Regions from separate parts of the Methylibium sp. T29 genome, predicted to be linked through region 1. Evidence: riboswitches for the same ligand, from Rfam matches in the RefSeq annotation. Region 1 holds a riboswitch; each other region holds the start of a gene.
What was found. Region 1 has a riboswitch for cobalamin ahead of x551_RS09315 (NAD(P)H-dependent oxidoreductase subunit E). Riboswitches for the same ligand answer to the same signal wherever they lie in the genome.

Region 1 (4,008 bases):
ACCGCGCGGTCAGCGCGCTGGAGGCGGCGCGCGCCGGGAAGAAGGTCGCGCTGATCTCATCGGGCGACGCCGGCGTCTACGGCATGGCCGGCCCCACCTACGAGGTGCTGTTCCAGGCCGGCTGGACGCCCGAGGACGAGGTGCAGGTCGAGATCGTGCCCGGGGCGTCGGCGCTCAACGCCTGCGCGGCGCTGGTGGGCGCGCCGCTGACGCACGACTTCTGCGCGATCTCGTTGAGCGACTTGCTCACGCCCTGGTCGGTGATCGCCCGGCGGCTCGACGCGGTGGCGATGGCCGACTTCGTGGTCGCGCTCTACAACCCCAAGAGCGGCCGGCGCACGCGCCAGATCGTCGAGGCGCAGCGCCTGTTCCTGCGCCACCGCCGGCCCGACACGCCGGTGGCCATCGTCAAGAGCGCCTACCGGCGCCGCCAGCACATCGACTTCCGCACGCTGGCGACGATGTGCGAGGCCGACATCGGCATGCTCAGCACGGTGCTGATCGGCAACAGCAACACCATCGTACGGCATGGCCTGATGGTCACGCCGCGTGGCTACACCAACAAGTACGACCTGGCCAACGGCGGCGCCACGCGCGAGGGCGAGAAGCCCGGGCGCTCGCTGTCCACCGGCTTGAACGGCTGGCTCGAGAATCTGATGGCCGATCACGCCGCTGGCGAGAGCGTCGAACAGCTCGCGGCGCGGCATCGCCTGCCGGCGGACTACATCGCGGCGACGCTGGCCGAGCCCGTCGACGCGCAAGCCGAAGCGGCGGCGGAAGACAACGAAGGCTGAGGAGAACGCACCATAGACACCGAACCACGATGGGCTTCCTCCGGGAAGCCCATCGCAAACGCCCAGGTGCCCGGAGCCAGTGATGGATTCGGGATAAACGGGAATGGGGTAGGCCAGCGCAAGACGCTGGCCGCAATCCCCGGCTGCCCCCGCAACGGTAGGCGAGTGCCGGTGTGTCACGGCGCTTGAGCGATCAAGCGCCAGCCACTGGGTGGTCACGTGATGTCGTCGTCGAGACGACGTACGCGGGCCGCCTGGGTAGGCGGTGCACCGAGACTCGCGAGCCCGGATACCGGCCTGAGGCGTCGCGCTGCCACGGCATTCGCCGTGGCAGTGATCGCGATGCGACCAGCCGCGGGGAGCGGATGGCGGCGACCGAACCACGCCTGCGCGCGTGGGCGTCGCTCCATCCCGTGCAGCGGGTCGCTGCTGGAGTTGATGCCACGTGAGAACCACCGAACCGGGTGCCCGAACCGGGCCCTTCCTGTCACCGCTGGCCGCGGCCAGTGCCCTGAGCTGCCTGCTGGCGAGCACGGCGGCGTGCGCCGACGAGCCGGCCTCGCTCGAGGCCGTCGTCGTCACGGGCCGGCGCACCGGCGTCGCGCCTGGAAGACACGCCGCAACGCATCGAGATCATCGACGCGCAGGACATCGAGCACACGCCCTCGCGCGAATTGACCGACCTGCTGACGCAGAACAGCAGCGTCGACGTGATCCAGCGAACATCCCCGAGGCCTCGTCATGACCGAACCCATCGACAAACCCAAGATCGGCGACTACCGCCGCCACCTGCTGGTCTGCACCGGCCCGCGTTGCACGCAGGACGGCCAGTCACAGATGTTGTTCGACAGCCTGGGCGACAAGTTCAAGGCAGCCGGCCTGCACGAGGGCGACCTGCGCGTGAAGCGCAGCCGCGTGAGCTGCTTCGCGGCCTGCCGGGGCGGCCCGATCCTGTGCGTTCAGCCCGATGGCGTGTGGTACTACAACGCGACGCCCGCGAACATGGACCGCATCGTCGAACATCACCTGGTCGGCGGCCGGGTGGTCGAGGACCTGGTGTTCCACCGCGGTCCCGATGGCAGCGGTTGCGGCGGGGCCGGCGATGACTGCTGAAGCGACCGCCGCCTATCCCCATGCCGGCATGGTCAGCATCGTCGGTGCGGGGCCCGGCCCGGCAGACCTGTTGACGCTGCGTGCGCTCGACCGCATCCGGCAGGCCGACGTGGTCGTGCACGACCGGCTGATCGACGCCGAGGTGCTGGCGTTGATCCCGCCGGCTGCGCAGCGCATCTACGTCGGCAAGGCCGCGGGCCACCACATGATGACGCAGGCGCAGATCCATGCCGTGCTGGTCGAGCAGGCGCGCCGGGGGCGGCGCGTGGTGCGCCTGAAGGGGGGCGACCCGCACATCTTCGGGCGCGGCGGAGAAGAGGTGCAGGCGCTCCAGGCCGAGGACCTGGCGTTCGAGGTGGTGCCGGGCGTCAGCGCGGCCAACGGATGTGCGGCAACAGCGGGCATTCCGCTGACGCATCGGGACTTGTCGCATTCGTGCACCTTCCTGCCGGGCCACCTGGCCGGGAGCAGCCCGGAACTGGACTGGGCGGCGCTCGCCCGGCCGCGGCAGACGCGGGTCTTCTACATGGGCGTCGAGCGGGTGCCGGCCATCGCACGGGCGCTGATCGCGCACGGGCTCCACGCCGGCACGCCGGCGGCCATCGTGCAGGACGGCACGCGCGAAGGGCAGCGCGTCTGGGCCATGGGCCTGGCCGCGCTGGCCGAGCAGGCGCCGGCGTATGGGCCCCGGCCGGGGCTGCTGATCATCGGCGAGACGGTGTCGTTGAGTCCGCATTTCGTCCAGGACGATGGCGCACCCGCGCCAGCAGCCGGCACCACCGAGCTGCCATCGCCGGGGTTGCACTTCAACGTTGCGGATCGCACGAGCCTGTACCGCGTGCTGGCCGCGCGGCGCGACATGCGGCACTTCGCGCGCGGCACGCCCATGGAGGACGCGGTGCTGCAGCGCATGCTGCATGCGGCCCACGCCGCGCCATCGGTGGGGCTGATGCAGCCCTGGCGCTTCGTGCGGGTGCTCGATCCCGTCGTGCGCGAGCGCATCGCAGCGCTGGTGGACGGCGAACGGCGCGCCACTGCCGACGCGCTGGGTGAGCGCCGTGACGAGTTCCTGCGCCTGAAGGTCGAAGGCGTGCGCGATTGCGCGGAGTTGCTGGTTGCGGTGCTCGCACCCGACGATGGCACCGTGTTCGGCCGGCGCACACTGCCCCGGGAGATGGCGCTGTGCTCGGTGGGCTGCGCGGTCGAGAACCTGTGGCTGGCCGCGCGCGCCGAGAACCTCGGCTTGGGCTGGGTCTCGATGTTCGATCCCGCGGCGCTGGGCGAGCTGCTGGCTTTGCCCGAGGGCGCGTTGGCCCTGGGCGTGTTGTGCCTGGGGCCGGTCAGGCAGTTCTACGGGGCGCCGATGCTCGAGCTCGAAGGCTGGCGAGACGGTCGGCCCTTGGCCGAGCTGCTCTTCGTCGACCGCTGGGGCCAGCAGGGTCAGCAGGCGGGTTGAACCCAATCGAAGGAGCGAGCGATGCAGGTCGAACCCCCACCCAGCGAGCGGCGCTACGAGCGCCCCGCCGGCGAACGGCGCGGCCTGGTGATCGTGCACACCGGCAACGGCAAGGGCAAGAGCACCGCTGCCTTCGGGCTGGCGCTGCGCGCACATGGCCGCGGCAAGGCGGTGAAGATCTACCAGTTCATGAAGGTGCCCAGCGCGCGCTTCGGCGAGCACCGCGTGTTCGAGCAGCTGGGCGTTCCCATCGAGGGCCTGGGCGACGGCTTCTCCTGGAAGAGCCGCGACCTCGATCGCAGCGCGCAGCTCGCCCGCGACGGCTGGACGCGCGCCGAGGCCACCCTCCGCGCCGGAGCGCACTTCCTGATCGTGCTCGACGAGATCACCTACCCGCTGCGCTATGGCTGGCTGCCGCTGCAGCCAGTGCTCGCGTGCCTGCGCGAGCGTCCGCCCCAGGTTCACGTGGTCCTGACCGGGCGCGACGCGCCCGAGGAACTGATCGCGCTGGCCGACACCGTGACCGAGATGGCGCTGATCAAGCACCACCACCAGGCCGGCGTGCCGGCCCAGCGCGGCATCGAGGACTGATGCTCGGGGCCGCCGCGATCCTGCTGGCGTGGGCGCTCGACAGGCGCTTCGGCG
Region 2 (4,008 bases), on a different contig from region 1:
AGGCCGTCTGCAGCATCGCAGCGTGACGCGCGCTGCCCACGCGGTTGGCCAGCACGCCGGCCCAGGGCAGCGCGGGCTGCCAGGTCTGCAGGCCATGCGCCACGGCGGCAAAGGTGCCGGCCATCGCGCTCGCGTCGATGACCGCCACAACGGGCATGCCGAAGCGCTGGGCCAGGTCGGCCGCGCTCGGCTGGCCGTCGAACAGGCCCATCACGCCTTCGACGATCACGAGGTCCGCATCGGTGGCCGCTGCGAACAGCCGGCGCGCGCAGTCTGCATCGCCATTGATCCACAGGTCCAGCGAATCGACCGGCTGCCCGCTGGCGGCCTGCAGCCACAAGGGGTCCAGGAAGTCGCGGCCACACTTGAAGCAGCGCACCCGGCGCCCCTGGCGCGCATGCAGGCGCGCCAGTGCGGCCGCCACCGGCGTCTTGCCCTGGCCCGAGGCCAGGGCGGAGATCAACAGGGCGGCAGCCATCGCGCGATCCTCACCCGGTCACATCGTCCAGCGCAGCGTGACCTGGCCGTTGCGGCCGGCGGTCGAGTAGTTGCGCGCCAGCGCGTAGGGCTTGTCGGCGAGGTTGTCGATGCGCGCTTCGAGCGTGAGGCCCTGCATCAGCGACTTGCCGAGGTAGACGTTGACCAGCCCGTAGCCGCCCAGCACCTGCGTGTTGGCAGCGTTCTCGTAGCGCAGCCCCGCCGCCTGCACCTCGGTGCCCACCGTCCAGCCGGCCAGCAGCGTCTCGGCGCCAAAGGTCGCCAGCCGCTTGGCGCGGCGCTGCAGGATCTTGTCGGTGTCGAGGTTGCGCGGGTCGTGCCAGTCCAGCGAGCCGCGCAGCGTCAGGCCGGCCACTTGGGTGCGGCCCGCGAGCGTCACGCCTTCCAGTCGGGCGTGTCCGACGATCTGGTAGCAGCCGAACGCGCTGACGCAGGCTCCCGGCGAGCCGAAGGCGATCAGGTTGGTGATCTTATTGCGCCACGCCGTGAGGCTGGCCTCGCTGCCCGCGGCGGCCCAGCGCAGGCCCAGCTCGACGTTGCGGCCCGATTCGGGCACCAGCGAGGCGTTGCCGTATTCGCTGAAGCGCTGGTACAGCGTGGGCACGCGGAACGACGTAGCGGCCGATGCCGTCACGCGCCATTGCGGCATGAACACCCAGCCCCAGGCCAGGCTGCCGGTGCTCTTGCCGCCGAACTCGCTGTCCTGGTCGCGGCGCACATGCGCCTGCAGGCTGTGGTCGCCGAAGTCACCGCGCCAGCCCAGGCCGATGGCGTCCTGATGGCGCTTGCCGCCAAAGGCCGCGCCAAAGGCGGTGGCGGGATTGAACAGCTCGTCGCTGCGCCGCTCGACCGTGCCGGTGAACCAGTTGCTGCCCACGCGCCGCTCGTGCAGCAGCGTGACGTCGTCGAGCGTGGTTTCCGTGCGGTAGAAGCTGGGCTGCGTCTCGTAGGTGCTCTTGGTCTGGCCCAGCTGCAGCCGGGTCGTCGCGTCGGGGTTCCACTTGCCTTGCCAGGCCACGTTGGCGGTGCGCAGCGTGTGGCGGTTCTGGTCGTCGGTGGTGGCCGAGCCGTCGTAGCCGGACTTCAACTTGCTCGCGAGCAGCGACGCATCGATGCGGTGTTCGGCGTTGATCTGGTAGCCGACGCGCCCCTGGACGGAACTGCGCGTCTAGCCGTCCTTGTCGGGGTTGTGGCCGAACGCTCCGGGTTTGGTGGCATCGAAGCCGTCGCTGCGGCCGTGCGCAGCGGACAGGGAGTAGTTCAGCGCATCGGCCGACTCGCTGACCCCGACCTGCCCTTGCACCGTGTTGTAGGAGCCGAGCGTCAGCGAAGCCCTGGAGCGCACGGGACCGCTGCCCCGCTTGGTGAAGAGCTGCACGACGCCTGCGACGGCATCGGAGCCGTACACCGCGGCCGCCGGCCCGCGCACGAGCTCGATGCGATCGATCTGATCAAGCGGGATCTGTTCCCAGGCGGCGCCGCCGGTGGACTGCGAGTCGACGCGCACGCCGTCGATGTAGACCGCGGTGTGGCGCGTTTCGCTGCCGCGGATGAAGAGGCTCGTGGATGTGCCCGGGCCGCCATTGCGGGCGAACTCGATGCCGGGCAGGCGTGCCAGCAGATCGGCCACGCCGATGACGCCGCTGCGCTCGATGTCCTCGTGGTCGATGACCGAGATGTCGGCCAGCACGGAAGAGATTGGTTGCGGCGTGCGGTTGGCCGTGACCACGACCCGCTCGAGGGTTGCGGGCGACGAAGCCTGAGCGAAGGCGCAGGGTGAAGCGAAGAGAGGGGAGAACGGGACGAGAACGGCGACGGCGCGAAGCGCACGGCCAGAGGCAGTCGATGTCATGGCGAAAGAAGATGAGCCAACCGCGCCCTGCCGCTTCCCCGCGGCCTTGCGCCTTACGGCGCGCCGACTGCGCGGAGCGCCACCTCGTTGGCCGGTATCCGGCTGACGGAGACTACCCGTGACGCCTTCCCAGATCGCATCGCGCGAGGCGATGCACACCCAGTGGCATTGAGTCACGAGCCGACAAGCCGGATCCATGATGGCTTGCCGTCCGCTTACCGTTGCGGGGGCAGCTCAGGTTAGGGGCCGGCCATGCGGGCCATTCCCTCCCTGATTCCCGTTGAACTGTCTCAGCGGAACGCCTTGACGAGCACCAACGCTATTAGTGTATACCGTACTCGCAAAATCAAGCAAGTAGCCCTACGCTCGGGCTCGATTCGGGACGCTCGACTTGGTTCAGCCAAGAGCTGTAGCTTGGGATGAAGTGCATGTGCCAGCGCGGGCGCGCTGCCACCCAGGCCCTGACCTTGGGATGCTTGTGGCTGCTGTAGTTGTCAACGACGCAGTGCACGTCGAGCTCGGTCGGCACGGCCTTGTCGATCGAGCGCAGAAAGGCCAAGAACTCCTGATGCCGATGGCGCGGATTGCACTCGGCCAGGATCGCCCCGTTGAGCACGTTCAAGGCCGGAAACAGTGTGGTTGTTCCGTGGCGAACGTAGTCGTGCGTGACGCCCTCGACATACCCGAAGCTCATCGGCAGAAGCGGCTGCGCACGCTCGAGCGCCTGGCATTGACTCTTCTCGTCGACGCACAGCACCAAGGCGTTGTCGGGCGGGTTCAGGTACAGGCCCACGACGTCGCGCAGCTTGTCAATGAAAGACGGATCGGTGGACAGCTTGAACGACTCGCTGCGATGCGGGTGAAGGCCCAGCAGCTTGAAGTAGCGAAGCGATGAACGCTCGTGGGCGAGATCGTCGTCTCCGCGGCGATGCTGCGCACGCTCCAGTGCGTCGCCCCACCGGCGGGTTTGGTGTGCAGCATCTTGGTGATCAGTTCAGCGACTCGTTCGTCATCGATGGTGCGCGGCTTGCCGGGACGAAGCCGGTCGTACAGGCCGTTGATGCGACGCTCGATGAAGCGGCCTCGCCACTTGCCGGCCGTCGCGCCCGTGATCTGCATGCGCTCGGCGATCTGGCTGTTCGGCTCGCCCTCGGCCGCAGCCAGCACGATGCGCGCGCGCAGCGCCAGCGACGCGGGAATCGAGCGCGAGCGCGCCATCGAACTCCGCTGAGAACGTTCGGCCTCGGTGAGCACGAGTTCAGCCTTCGGTCGTGCCGTCGGCATGTCGGAGTCTCCTGCCCCAAAGATACCGAAAGCCGACGCAAGACATATGCCACGCATTAACGGAACGGGACACTGATATGGTCGCTTTAGTCAATCTGTTGATGGATTCATAGGCAAGCGGCCTGGGGTGATGCGGCACAAGTCTGTTGCTGCGACGATGGATCAGACTGATATCCGTGGGTTGGTCACCACCGTGCATCTTTCCGTCGTGGAAGCTGCCTCGCTCTAGGTGCGCAGGTTGCCCGAGGGCCTCCTGCTCATAGTGTCGTTGAGGGTTCTTCCTACCGTGAGTCGTGCCGCATCACCGCAGCCCGCTTGCTGTCCGTGTTCAATGAACTACTGCCGTTGCCGGGCTCGCCTGATGGGCTATCGCC
Region 3 (4,008 bases), on a different contig from region 1:
GGTCAAGGCGATCGAGCGTGGATGGGACGACCTGGTGCGCCTGGTCGCCTCCATTCGGGCCGGCAAGGTTTCTGCGGCGCATGCCATCCACGGCCTGGGCTCGGCCGCCGTCGGCGATCCGCTGCATCGCGCCGCGGAACACCTGGGGCGCTTGCTGCGAACGCTGTTCTTGTGCGACTACCTGGCCATCCCGGACTATCGGCGCGAGATTCACACGCTGCTCAACCGAGGCGAATCGGTGCACCAGTTGCAACGAGCGATCCACGGCGGACACGTGGCGCATGACCGAGGCCGGCGGCGGCAGGAGATGGTGGCCATCTCAGGCGCTCATGCGCTGCTGACCAACATCGTGCTGGCCTGGAACACGAACCGCATGGACGGCGTCGTGGCCCGCCTCAAAGGTGATGGCGTCGGGATCGAGGAGGACTGGTTGCGGCGAATCGGGCCGGCGCACTTCTCGCACATCAACTTCCGCGGCACGTTCAGGTTCAACCTCGAGAGGTATGCGGACGTGCTGGTCGAGCGCGCTGCCGGCAGGGTGGCAGCCCAGCCTGACCGATGAAGCGTGACCCCGCTGGTGGACCGAACCGGAACCGGCTGCGGACGTGGAACGTCGGCAAAGGGGCGATGCGCTGACCCGTCGGCTGGGGCCGCGCTTTGTGCAGCTGACGACCCCGAGCTGTAATCCAAAGCATTCAAAGAAGCGCCCGGAAGTGGACTCAGAAGGCGCCGTGTGCCGAAAGCCTTGGTGTAATGCGCCACCAAGTAGATGCGCATCCATGGGGACTCGAGACACATCGTCGATAAGATTGCGTGAGGATCCAGCTACCGACCGCGGTCACGACTAAAGGCCTTCCGCTATCATGAAGGCGTTGGTGCTCGCTTTGGCTTTCCAGCCAAAGCAGTTCAACGGGAATCAGGAAGGGCAGCGCCGTAGTTCAAAGCGGATCTGCGGCACCGCCCCAACCTGAGCTGCCCCCGCAACGGTAAGCGGACGTGAGCCTTGTGCTCACCGCTCGTGTCTACAACCCACTGGGTGCGCGCTGCGAAAGCGGTGTCGCCTGGGAAGGGAACACGAGTCGTCTCCGCCAGCCCGGATACCGGCCAACGAGGCGGTGCGCCGTGTAGACGGCGCACCTTGAGGTGCGTGCCCGCGGGGAAGCGGGCGAGCACGGTTGGCACGGCGGTTCCATCATGGCTCGTATTCTCTTCAGGTCGCATTCGGCCTTCGTCATGCTGCGCTGCTGTGGGCGTTGAGGCCTGCACATGCACGAGCTGATCCTCGGCGGCGGCAAGAGCGGCAAGTCTCGTTGTGCGGAGTTGCGCGCGAAAGACTGGCTGCAAGTTTCCGGGCAACGCGCGCTGTTGATCGCGACGGCAACGCCCGGTGACGACGAGATGCGCGAACGCATCGCGCGTCACCGTGAGCAGCGCGCGTTGCACGTCCCGGATCTGCAGACCCTGGAAGTGTCAGACGATCTGCCGGCTGCGTTGCGCGAGTGGTGCGCACCCCAGAGGCTCGTGATCGTCGACTGCCTGACCGTGTGGTTGACGCAGCGATTGATGCCGATGGTGGGGCCGCGGCTGGATGAGCCGACCTGGCTTCAGCAGCAGGCGGACCTGTGCGATGCCCTGCGCAATGCAATGGGGCCTGTGGTACTGGTGTCCAACGAGATCGGCATGGGCGTGGCACCGCTGGGCAGTGAGGTGCGCCGCTATCTTGATGCGCTGGGCACACTGCACCAGCTCGTGGCCACCTTCTGCGAGCGCGTCACGCTGATGGTGGCCGGCATCGAGATGAAGGTGAAGGAATGACCGCGACCAACGCTTTGCGTTGCTGCGCGCTGCTACCCGCCTGCGGGTCGAAACACACAAACACCGGGGCGCCCAGGGGCGCAGTGCCACGGTCGCAATAGCCCGCCAGCCCACTCACCCAAGGAACCATTCATGAACATGCCGACCTACGTTCCCGCTTCAACGCCCACCCACACCGCGGTGCGCGGTGTGTTGCGCCAACTCGCTGCTGCCGGGGCACTCGGCATGGCGGTGCTGTACGGCGTCGCGTTTGCCGACAGTCCGCTGGCGCACAACGCTGCGCACGACGTGCGCCACATCACCGTCAAACCCTGCCACTGACAGGAGACTGCCATGTTGTTCCAACGTTTGATCTGGTGTGCGCTAGTCGCAGCCCTGTTCGTCGGCAGCGTGCAGTTCGCGGTGCAGCGCTGGCAGGCGGTGCCCCTCATCCTGGCCGCCGAGGTGTTCGAAGACCAAAAAGCCGCGCCGGTGGCGGCGGTGGCGCACGAACATGCTGCCGCTGCCGAGAATGAACACCATCACGATGACGCTGCCTGGGAGCCCGCTGCTGGCACCGAGCGCAGCACCTGGACGTGGGTGGCGAATGTGCTGCACGCCTTCAGCCTGGCGCTGCTGGTATTCGTGGTGATGGCGCTGTGGGTCTGGAAGCGTGGCAACGCCACTCCGGCACTGCGGGTCGCGGCGGTGGTATCCGCGGCCGGTTGGCTGAGCCTGCATCTGTGGCCCTCGCTCGGCTTGCCGGCCGAAGTGCCGGGCATGGAGGTCGCGCCGCTGCACGCGCGTCAGGCCTGGTGGCTGTTGGCAGTGGTGTGTTCGGCCTCTGCGTTCGCGACGCTCGGCTTCGCATCGTCTCGCTGGCGCTGGCCGGTCGCTGCGGTGCTGCTGGCCGTGCCCTTCGTCGTCGGAGCGCCCGAACTCGAAGGCGACGCGCTCGCCGGCTACAGCGGCGAAGCGCATGCCAGCCTGCTGAAGCTGGGGCATGACTTCATCTGGGCCACCACCTGGGCCTCGCTGTCGTTCTGGTTCACGATGGCCGCAGTCGCGGGCCCGCTGTTCGCGCGCTGGTTGAAGCCGCACTTGCTTGTTGTATTGGGCGCATCGAACCCGGCATCGGCCAGCGCGGCTGAAGCAGCGCGGTGACCCCCGGAAAGATCATGTCAAGGGACCGAGCTTGTCTGTTGGCTTCTCGACCATGATTGTTTCCCCCTGCCTGGAGGCGCGTCCATGCCCGGCCTTGCTGGTCACGGCCCCGGCTTCGGGCCAGGGCAAGACCACCGTCACCGCCGCGTTGGCGCACTCGCACCGCAGCCAGGGCCGGCGCGTGCGCGTCTTCAAGACAGGTCCCGACTTCCTGGATCCGATGGTGCTGGAATGCGCCAGCGGCGCGCCGGTGCAGCAACTCGACCTGTGGATGGGCGGCGCCGCGCACTGCGCCGGGCTGCTGCACAGCGCGGCGGCGCAGGCTGACCTGATCCTGGTCGAAGGCGTCATGGGTCTGCACGATGGCACGCCGTCGAGTGCCGATCTGGCCCTGCACTTCGGGTTGCCAGTGCTGGCGGTGATCGATGCCTCGGCGATGGCGCAAACCTTCGGCGCCGTAGCCCACGGGCTGGCCACCTACCGCCCGGGCTTGCGGCTGACCGGCGTGCTGGCCAATCGCGTGGGCAGCGCCGGACACGCGCAGATGCTGCACGAGAGCCTGCCTGCCGGCATTGCCTGGTACGGCGCGCTGCCCCGCGGCGAGCACTACGCGCTGCCATCGCGCCACTTGGGTCTGGTTCAGGCTGGCGAGGTGGGCGACATGGCCCAGCGCATCGCGGCCGCCGCCCAGGCGCTGGGCGACAGCGGCGCGCTGCCGATGCCGCCGGCCGTGGACTTCGACGCGCCTCCAACCTCGGCATCGGCAGCACTGCCGTCCACGTTGGCCGGAGTCACCATCGCCATTGCCCGGGACGCGGCCTTCTCGTTCCTCTACCGCTCCAACCTCGACACGCTGCGTGCCCTGGGTGCCGAGCTGTGCTTCTTCTCTCCGCTGGCCAACCAGCCGGTGCCGGCCGGGGCCCATGCGCTGTACCTGCCCGGCGGTTACCCCGAACTGCACCTGCCAGCGCTGGCGGGCAACACCGCATCTCGCGAATCCATCTGCGCCCACCACGCGGCCGGTCGGCCGCTGGTGGCCGAGTGCGGCGG
Region 4 (4,008 bases), on a different contig from region 1:
GATAGGCGTAGCGCAGGTCGGCGGTGGTGCGACCCGGGATGCTGCAGACGTTGGCGAAGTCCGGGCTCTGCGAGGACACGTAGTTCACGATCGCATCGAGCTTGTGCGCCGGCGCGGGCGTCCAGTCGGCCCGAAGGGACAGCGTGCGCTCGGGTGTCAGCGGCACATCCTGGCCGTCGTAGGCGCCCTCGGTGAAACGGGCCCGCCGCAGCGCGCCGTTGACGCGCAGGTTCAGCGCCTCGGTCAGCGCCTGCGCCAGTTCGAGCTCGACACCCTGCCGGCGCGTCGGGTCGAAGTTGACGTTGGCGCCGAACGGCCCGAACGGTCCGACGCCGTTGGGATCGAAGCCGATCTCGTTCTTCAGCGAGCTGCGGTAGACGCGCAGCTCGGCGCTGCGGCCGGCAGCACGCCAGCGCACGCCCAGTTCGGTGTCGCGTGAAGTCTGCGGCCGCAGCGGCACGGCCGGATTGGTGAAGCTGAACTCGTCGACGTTGGCGAGGCGGAAGCTGCGGCCGACCCGGCCGTAGACCGCGCTGTTCTCGGACAGCGGCTGCAGCACGCCCAGTTCCCAGGCGCGCTGGCGGTCGTCGATGCGGTCGACCGTGCTGCTGACCGCCTTCTCGATGCGCTCGGTGCGCACGCCGGCGCTCAGGCGGGTGCCGCCGCTCAGCGTGAGGTCGTCCTTCAGGTAGTAGCCGGTCGAGGACTGCTCGCCCACCGAGCCGAAGGCGCCCAGCACCGTGCGTTCCCATTCGTTGCGATCCACGCCGAACACCACCGCGTTGACGACCGACGCGAACTGCGTGCGGTTGCGCACCCGCAGCGAGTAGTTCTTCGCGTCGACGTCGTAGTCGTAGGCGAAGGCCCCGTTGCGGCTGCGCAGCTCCTTGTCACGCCAGCCGGCGTCAAGGCCGAGTTGCCAGTCGCCGCCGAGATCGGCCTCGGCGAACACGCCACTGCGCGTGTTGCGGATATCGGCGTGGTCGTTCGGTGCGGTGGTCTGGCTCGGGTCGGCGGCATACTGCGCCGCAGTCAGCGCGCCGGGCAGCCCGGTGTCGAGGTCGTCGTAGGCATGCCGCAGGCCGACGCGCAGCCAGTCGTTGCGCCACTGGCCGGTGAGCGATGCGCCCTCCGTCTCCGAACGGAAGTTGTCGCGATGGTTGTCGGTCGTGCGGCGGTTGGCGGCCGCATCCAGCGAGAAGCCACCGGCCTCGAGCGTGGCGTCGGCGCGCAGGTCGCGCAGGCGATCGCTGCCGGCGGCGGCGTACACGCTGGCCCGGTTGCGGCGAGCTGTTCCGTGACCCGCCTTGGTGGTGACGATGATCACGCCGCCCGTGGCGCCCTCACCGTACAGCACGGTGCCGCTGCCGCGCAGCACCTCGATGCGCTCGACCGAATTGATCGGGATGCCGGCCAGCCGCGTGCCGCCGAGGTCGCCCTCGTTGATGCGGATGCCGTCGAGGATCACGACCTGGTTGTTGTCGGACGTGGTGCCGAAGCCGCGCAGGTCGAGGGCGTAGTCGCCACCGCCGTAGAGGTCGAGCCGACCGGGCACGCCGAGCAGCTTCATCACGGCCTCGTTCACCGTGGACACGCCCGAGTCGGCGATGTCCTGGGCGGTCAGCACGCTGACACCGTACGGCAGCGTCGCCGAGTCCTCGACGAAGCGGCTGGCCGTGACCAGCACCGGCGGCAGCTTGCCCGCCTCGGTGACGGGCGCGGATTGCGCGCTCGCGATGCCGCTGGCGAAGCCCAGCAGCGACAGCATCAACAACGGCGCATGCGGCAGCGCCCCGAGGCGAACAGGAATGCGAGGCGCGGTGGCCTCGAAGGGAGTGGCAATCATGGAATGACCAACGATGAAATCGTGCGCGCCAGCTTCCCCGCGGGCGCCCACCTCATGACGCGCCGCTTGCGCAGCACGCCTCCCGTTGGCCGGTATCCGGGCTGGCGGAACGACCCTCGCGACCTTCCCAGAGCCGGAGACTCCAGTGGCATGTGCGCGAGAGCGGAAACGTGAACGCAGGCGTTCTGGCTTCGTCCGCTGACCGTTGCGGGGGCAGCGCAGGCTGAAGGAGCACCCGGTGGGTCCCCCTCCTCTGCTTCCCGTTTAACTGCGCCGGCGTGAACGCCGGCATGAGCACCAACAGCCTGCAGTGTAAGCGCGGCCCGGGCCGCCCCCTACAATCGACGCGTGCAGTGAGGAGAGGCATGGCGACGATCGAAGAACTGGCCGAACGCGTGGAGCGGTTGCTGCTGCGGCACCAGGAACTCCAGCGCACGCACGCGCTGACCCTGGAGCAGCTGGCCGGCGTCAATGCCGAACGCGACTCGCTGCGCTCCCGCCTCGCCGCCGCCCGCCAGCGCGTCGAGGCCCTGCTGGATCGCCTGCCGGCCAGCGAACCGGTCGCCGAGGCCGGCCCGGAGACCGGAAAGACCGCCGAATGAAGCAGCTCGAAGTCACCATCATGGGCCAGAGCTACATCCTCGGCTGCCCCGACGGCGGCGAACGGGCCCTGCTCGAGGCCGTGGGCAACGTGGACCAGGAGATGTGCGCGATCCGCGACGCCGGCAAGGTGCGCGCCCGCGAGCGTATCGCGGTGCTCGCCGCGCTCAACCTCGCCTACCAGCTGGCCGAGCGGCCGCTGGCGGCGGCGACTCCGGCGCGCAGCGCCGGGCAGGCCGCGCCGGACCCTGCACACGGCATCGACATCGAGGCCCTGATTGGGCGCATCGACGAGACCCTCGGGCGCGACGGTCAATTGCTCTGAAACGCCGGTTCGTCAGCGCTGGCGGCGTACACTGATCTCGTCCGTCGCGTTCGCGGGAGTTTTATATTTCCTTGAACCGATGCTCATATGAGCCCGGGCTTGGAACATTGCGAAGCGGGCGTGATCGTCTCGCGTCAGATGAACCCGAAGCTTCGTTGACCTCGCCCACCTGAACTCCCCTGGGTTCAGGAATGCGACTCCCGGTTCGCGGCGGACACCTTTCCCCGTTGCCCTTCCCGACCTGCTGCCGCCATGGCGTACTGGCTGATGAAGTCCGAGCCCGACGAGTGCTCGATCGACGACCTGGCGCGCGCGCCGGGCCGCAAGCTGCCGTGGACCGGCGTGCGCAACTACCAGGCGCGCAACTTCATGCGCGACGATTTCCGGCCTGGCGACGGCGTGCTGTTCTATCACTCGTCGTGCCCGCAGCCGGGCATCGCCGGGCTGGCCGAGGTGGCTTCCGTCGCGCACACCGACGCGACCCAGTTCGACCCGGCGAGCCCCTACCACGACCCCGCCTCGAAGCCCGAGGCACCGCGCTGGTTCGGCGTGGACGTGAAGCTGGTGCGCAAGACGCCGCTGCTGTCGCTGGCCGCGATGCGCGCGGCACCCTCGCTCGCGACGATGCGCGTGCTGCAGCGGGGCAACCGCCTGTCCATCACGCCCGTCACGACGGCCGAGTGGCGCGCGGTGCTCGCGCTGCTGCCGCCGGCCTGATGCTGCTCGCCTGGCCGCTGGTCGTCGAGCTGCTGCTGCTGGGCGCGGCGCCGGCTTCCTGGCCGGCCTGCTGGGCGTCGGCGGCGGCATGGTGCTGGTGCCCTTCATCACGCTGCTGCTGACGCTGAAAGGCTTTCCGTCCGACCTGATCGTGAAGGTCGCGATCGCGACCTCGCTCGCGACGATCTGCTTCACCTCGCTGTCTTCGGTGCGAGCCCATCATGCGCGCGGCGCCGTGCGCTGGGACATCGTGCGCCGCCTCGCACCGGGGATCGTGCTGGGCTCGCTGCTGGGGGCGCAGGTCGCGAAGGCGCTGCCCTCGGCGCTGCTGGCCGGGCTGTTTGCGCTGTTCGTCGGCTTCTCGGCGACGCAGATGCTGCGCGGCGGCAAGCCCACGCCGGCCCGGCAGTTGCCACCCGCGCCCGGACTGTTCGGCGTCGGCGGCGTGATCGGCGCCGTGTCGGCGCTGGTCGGTGCCGGTGGCGCCTTCATGTCGGTGCCGTTCATGACCTGGTGCAAC

Region 2: another riboswitch for cobalamin. It lies ahead of x551_RS27620 (TonB-dependent receptor plug domain-containing protein); the one in region 1 lies ahead of x551_RS09315 (NAD(P)H-dependent oxidoreductase subunit E).
Region 3: another riboswitch for cobalamin. It lies ahead of x551_RS03995 (bifunctional adenosylcobinamide kinase/adenosylcobinamide-phosphate guanylyltransferase); the one in region 1 lies ahead of x551_RS09315 (NAD(P)H-dependent oxidoreductase subunit E).
Region 4: another riboswitch for cobalamin. It lies ahead of x551_RS17060 (TonB-dependent receptor); the one in region 1 lies ahead of x551_RS09315 (NAD(P)H-dependent oxidoreductase subunit E).

What each region holds. Positions count from the first base shown of each region.
Region 1 covers NZ_AZND01000055.1:12,588-16,595, forward strand. Annotated here, with positions in the region: gene cobJ (precorrin-3B C(17)-methyltransferase) at 1-794, shown strand, start outside; cobalamin riboswitch at 842-1,110, shown strand; gene x551_RS09315 (NAD(P)H-dependent oxidoreductase subunit E) at 1,536-1,907, shown strand; partial or broken gene cobA (uroporphyrinogen-III C-methyltransferase) at 1,936-2,625, shown strand; gene bluB (5,6-dimethylbenzimidazole synthase) at 2,707-3,363, shown strand; gene cobO (cob(I)yrinic acid a,c-diamide adenosyltransferase) at 3,385-3,954, shown strand; gene cbiB (adenosylcobinamide-phosphate synthase CbiB) at 3,954-4,008, shown strand, end outside.
Region 2 covers NZ_AZND01000235.1:11-4,018, reverse strand. Annotated here, with positions in the region: gene x551_RS18335 (cobyrinate a,c-diamide synthase) at 1-478, opposite strand, end outside; gene x551_RS27625 (TonB-dependent receptor) at 497-1,585, opposite strand; gene x551_RS27620 (TonB-dependent receptor plug domain-containing protein) at 1,667-2,227, opposite strand; cobalamin riboswitch at 2,422-2,683, opposite strand; partial or broken gene x551_RS18325 (IS630 family transposase) at 2,733-3,634, opposite strand.
Region 3 covers NZ_AZND01000014.1:31,849-35,856, reverse strand. Annotated here, with positions in the region: partial or broken gene x551_RS04000 (Tn3 family transposase) at 1-562, shown strand, start outside; cobalamin riboswitch at 857-1,124, shown strand; gene x551_RS03995 (bifunctional adenosylcobinamide kinase/adenosylcobinamide-phosphate guanylyltransferase) at 1,267-1,815, shown strand; gene x551_RS03990 (CbtB domain-containing protein) at 1,948-2,136, shown strand; gene x551_RS03985 (CbtA family protein) at 2,149-2,958, shown strand; gene x551_RS03980 (cobyrinate a,c-diamide synthase) at 3,011-4,008, shown strand, end outside.
Region 4 covers NZ_AZND01000194.1:1,223-5,230, forward strand. Annotated here, with positions in the region: gene x551_RS17060 (TonB-dependent receptor) at 1-1,846, opposite strand, end outside; cobalamin riboswitch at 1,916-2,163, opposite strand; gene x551_RS17065 (hypothetical protein) at 2,212-2,448, shown strand; gene x551_RS17070 (cell division protein ZapA) at 2,445-2,771, shown strand; RNA gene ssrS (6S RNA) at 2,809-2,990, shown strand; gene x551_RS17075 (EVE domain-containing protein) at 3,024-3,488, shown strand; gene x551_RS27945 (hypothetical protein) at 3,488-3,610, shown strand; gene x551_RS17080 (sulfite exporter TauE/SafE family protein) at 3,577-4,008, shown strand, end outside.